Regions from separate parts of the Pseudoalteromonas sp. S3178 genome, predicted to be linked through region 1. Evidence: predicted binding sites of a transcription regulator. Region 1 holds the regulator's gene; the other holds the start of a gene.
The links. Region 1 encodes FliA, which starts transcription of late flagellar genes. Its sites were predicted from a motif close to CTAAAGNTNNNNNNNNNNNNGCCGATA; they were not measured.

Region 1 (2,466 bases):
CAATTGTATTTAAAAAGAACAAAAGCACAACATTCAAGGCACCAAGCAGTGGCGCCAAGCACAGTAGGGATGTATGATTAACACAGTATTAGATCAAGCAAGCGGCCTGCGCAAAATGAGTCAAAACAATAACAACGGCGTAAAAGTTATCGCTGTAACTGGTGGTAAAGGTGGAGTAGGGAAAACAAATGTTTCTCTAAATACTGCTATTGCATTAGGGCAGCAAGGTAATCGAGTATTAGTGCTTGATGCCGACTTAGGCTTAGCAAATTGTGATGTGATGCTTGGTTTGCGCGTAGAGCGCAACTTGTCACATGTTTTATCTGGCGAATGTGAGCTGGATGAAATTTTAGTTGAAGGCCCTGCAGGAATAAAAATTGTACCTGCTACGTCGGGTTCGCAAAGTATGGTCGAACTGTCGCCTTCAGAGCATGCCGGCTTAATTCGTGCCTTTAGTGAACTCAACACTGAATTTGATATTTTAATTGTAGATACTGCCGCCGGTATTTCTGACATGGTGCTGAGTTTTTCTCGCGCTGCACAAGATGTCATGGTTGTTGTTTGTGATGAGCCAACATCAATAACTGATGCATATGCATTAATTAAAGTATTAAGCCGTGAGCATGGTGTTTATAAATTTAAAATTGTTGCAAATATGGTCCGCAGTATGCGAGAAGGCCAAGAGTTATTTGCAAAGTTATCTAAAGTAACCGATCGTTTTTTAGATATTTCAATGGAGCTTGTTGCCACCGTTCCATATGATGAAAATATGCGTAAATCAACGCGTCGTCAAAAAGTAATTGTAGAACTCTTTCCGAATTCGCCAGCAGCCCTTGCATTTAAAACGCTGGCAACAAAAGCAGTTAAATGGCCAATACCAAACCAACCATCTGGGCATTTAGAGTTTTTCATTGAAAAACTAGTAAACGGCTAATTATGACAACATTGGTGAATAGAGCTATGGGATATCAAACAACACAAAACTTAAATGTGATTGTTGAAAAGCATGCATCGCTTGTAAAAAAAGTGGCATGCCATCTAATTGCTAGATTACCGCCAAGTGTTCAACTTGATGATTTAATTCAATCAGGAATGATAGGTTTAATTGAAGCTTCAAAAAACTTTGATGCAACCAAAGGCGCAAGTTTTGAAACCTTCGCAGGTATAAGAATACGTGGAGCTATGCTCGATGAAATGCGCCGTGGTGATTGGGCCCCTCGCTCAGTACACCGTAAAAGTAGACAAGTAGCTGAGGCCATCACGGAGCTTGAAAGCAGCTTAAATCGTGAACCATCAGATACTGAAGTTGCTGAAAAACTTGAAATTTCGTTAAATGAGTACCATCATATTTTAAATGATGTTAACGCAAGTAAAGTATTAGGTATTGAGGATCTTGGAGTTGATGAAGATGTTATCACTCCGGTAGGGCAAGATTTATCACTAGACAAACCTTTTAATAATGTTAAAAATGAACGGTTTAATGAGTCTTTGCTTAGTGCAATTAAGTCATTACCAGAGCGTGATGCAATGGTACTTTCTTTGTACTATAACGATGAAATGAATTTAAAAGAAATAGGACATATACTCGATGTAAGTGAATCGCGTGTAAGTCAAATACATGGTCAGGCGATGATTAAGCTTAAAGCTAAAATCAATGACTGGATAAATTAGTAGTAAGTAAACTAAGGTTAAAACCTCACTGGAGGATGTTTTGGATAAAAACATGAAAATTCTTGTTGTTGATGATTTTTCAACGATGAGACGTATTATTAAAAATCTGTTACGTGACTTAGGCTTCACTAACGTTCAAGAAGCTGATGACGGTTCTACAGCTTTGCCTATGTTACAAAATCAAGTATTTGATTTTGTGGTTACAGATTGGAACATGCCGGGAATGCAAGGTATTGACCTTTTAAGAGCGATTCGTGCAGATGATAAGCTAAAGCATATCCCTGTACTAATGGTGACAGCTGAAGCTAAAAAAGAACAAATAATTGCAGCAGCTCAAGCTGGTGTTAATGGTTATATTGTTAAGCCTTTTACGGCTGGAACATTAAAAACTAAATTAGAAAAAGTATTTGAACGTTTAGGTTAATGATGGGGGAGAGGCTTATGTCAGCACCTGCTGCGCCTCAAATAACTTTAGAACAAGCTCGACAACTCGTCGTTTTTTTAGAAAACGGTGAGCAAGAGAAAGCCAATCAGTTAATTTTAGAAACCGCTTCACAAGAGCAATCTGAATTATTTGCTGAAGTTGGAAAGTTAACCCGTCAATTGCACGAAGCGCTTAAAAGCTTTGAACTTGATACACGTTTAACTGACTTAACTACTGACGCTATTCCTGATGCTAAAAAGCGGCTTAATTATGTTATGGAAATGACAGAAAATGCAGCTAATAAAACAATGGATGCCGTTGAAGCAAGTTTGCCTATTGCTCAGCAATTAGCAGATGAAATATCTCATATT
Region 2 (2,466 bases), on a different contig from region 1:
ACCGGCTGAGCTTTCATCACCAGCTTGAAACTCAAGCATTTGCTGGGTCATTTCTACAGTTTGTTGTTGAATGGTTTCTATAGGGGTTGGCTCTGGTTTACCTGGGGTAAATTCCATGGCAATAACAGACGTGCCTTTGGGGATATCTTTTACTTCTATTTTATTTTGCACACCAAATGCAAACTTCATCGAGCCTGCTATTTGTTTAAATTTAAGTACATCCATTTCTGAAAACGCAAGCAAGAGTACAAAGAAGCACATTAATAATGACATTAAATCGGCAAAAGTTCCCATCCAAGCAGGTAAACCTGGTGGTGGGCATTTGCACTCTTGATCAGACATGGTTACTCCTCGGTATCTACTTTACGTTTAGATTCAGCTAAGTAGTTTTTCAAAATACCTTCAATTACTTTTGGGTTTTGACCATCTTGGATACCTAAAATTGCATCCAAAATTAAACGTTGGTTCATTGCTTCTTCGTCTTTACGTAGTTCGAGTTTTACCTGAATTGGAATTGCTACAACGTTTGCTAAAAACGCACCATATAAAGTAGTTAATAGTGCTACAGCCATTGCGGGTCCAATTGCTTTAGGGTCGTCCATGTTAGATAACATAGCAACCAAGCCAATAAGTGTACCAATCATGCCCATAGCAGGCGCTATATCAGCAAGTGACTTAAATAAACCCGCGCCCATTTCGTGACGAGTAGTGGTTAAAGAAATATCTTTTTGAAGAGTTGCACGCACAACGTCAGCATCATGCCCATCAACAAGCATATCTACGCCTTTACGCATAAATGGATTGGGAATTTCGGCTTCTTCAAGGGCTAAAAAACCACCTTTACGAGCTGAATCAGCAAGTTCTACTGCTTTTTCTATTAGCTCTTCAGGGGATTCTATTTTAAACATGAATGCCTTACCAACTACTTTACCTATGCCTAAAAATTGTGACATGGTGAAGTTTGATAAAACAATAAACAGTGAGCCGCCAAAAACAATGACACTTGAAGGAGCATCGGCAAACATAGCCATTTCACCGCTACTACTCATAAACATAGACATGACAATTAAGCCAATTGCGCCTAGGATCCCGATTATGGTTGCTAAATCCACATTTCCTCCAGAGGTTTCATGTTCAATGCCTTATTATAAACTTTTATTATTATCTGGTTATCGGCAACATACTGAATTGCTTAAGCCATTTTTATAAATAAACATAAAAAGCAGCCTTTAGCACTATTTTAGATCAAGTTATATGTGCAACCTAATTTATTAACCATTAAGAGTGCTATTAAGCCTTTATTAATGCAATTAAATATAATTTAACGCCATAAAGGTAAAAAACCAATATCATCCTTTGACCTAGTTTAGCATTCCCCCTAAAATTGACCCCTAAATTTATTATGTAAGCTGAAATAAAGATGGCGACTAAAAAACCTGAAAACTTAAGTTTCGAACAAGCACTAGAAGAATTATCGACAATTGTTAGTGATATGGAACAAGGTGATTTGTCGCTTGAGCAATCGCTTAAACAATTTGAACGTGGAATTGCATTAGCGAGTGCTTCATCAGGAAAATTGCAGCAAGCAGAGCAAAAAGTATCAATTTTGATGGGTAACGGCGAAAAGTCAGCACTTACAAACTTTGATAACGATATGGAATAGTTGTGAGCATTAAAGATTATATTGAATGTGCTCAAAAAGATGTAGTAGCTACTTTACAACAACATTTTGACCAACCTCTCGATACAGAGCAAACAATAAAAAGTGCCACTGAGTATGGGTTATTTAATGGTGGCAAAAGACTACGTCCATTTTTAGTGTACGCCACAGGCGAAATGCTAGGTGCTAAAAAGCAAGATTTGGACATATTGGCAGGCGCTATTGAATGTATTCATAGCTACTCACTTGTTCATGATGATTTACCTGCGATGGACGATGACGATTTACGTCGTGGTCGCCCTACTTGCCATATTGAGTTTGGCGAAGCGCACGCAATTTTAGCTGGTGATGCACTACAAACCCTCGCCTTTGAGTTAATAGCAAGCCATGAATTTACATGCTCTTCGCAAACACAGGTAAAAATGATTGCTCAACTAGCTAAAGCATCTGGCCTTGAGGGCATGGTTGGCGGACAATCTTTAGATATTGCAGCAACAGATAAAGCAGTTACCGTTCAAGAGCTTGAACGTATACATAAACTAAAAACGGGTGCGCTCATTAATTGTGCTATTACACTTGGTGCATTGTGTAGCGAAAATGCAGACAAACAAACTTTAGAAAACTTAAGCATTTTTGGGTATGCTATAGGGCTGGCATTTCAAGTACACGACGATATTTTAGATGTTGAAGGCGATACTATTATTTTAGGTAAGCCACAAGGGTCAGATATCGCCGCGAATAAAGCGACATACCCAGCGTTATTAGGTATGCTAGGCGCTAAAGAAAAGGCGCAAAACTTAATACAA

Region 2: pomA (flagellar motor protein PomA) is a predicted target of FliA. The motif match lies at 1,171-1,197, and genes of this name have one in related genera.

Annotation. Positions count from the first base shown of each region.
Region 1 covers NZ_PNCW01000012.1:48,594-51,059, reverse strand. Annotated here, with positions in the region: gene flhF (flagellar biosynthesis GTPase FlhF) at 1-81, shown strand, start outside; gene CWC11_RS02730 (MinD/ParA family ATP-binding protein) at 74-934, shown strand; gene CWC11_RS02725 (RNA polymerase sigma factor FliA) at 961-1,671, shown strand; gene cheY (chemotaxis response regulator CheY) at 1,712-2,095, shown strand; gene CWC11_RS02715 (protein phosphatase CheZ) at 2,113-2,466, shown strand, end outside.
Region 2 covers NZ_PNCW01000031.1:13,689-16,154, forward strand. Annotated here, with positions in the region: gene CWC11_RS10290 (flagellar motor protein MotB) at 1-342, opposite strand, end outside; gene pomA (flagellar motor protein PomA) at 345-1,112, opposite strand; gene CWC11_RS10300 (exodeoxyribonuclease VII small subunit) at 1,421-1,663, shown strand; gene ispA ((2E,6E)-farnesyl diphosphate synthase) at 1,666-2,466, shown strand, end outside.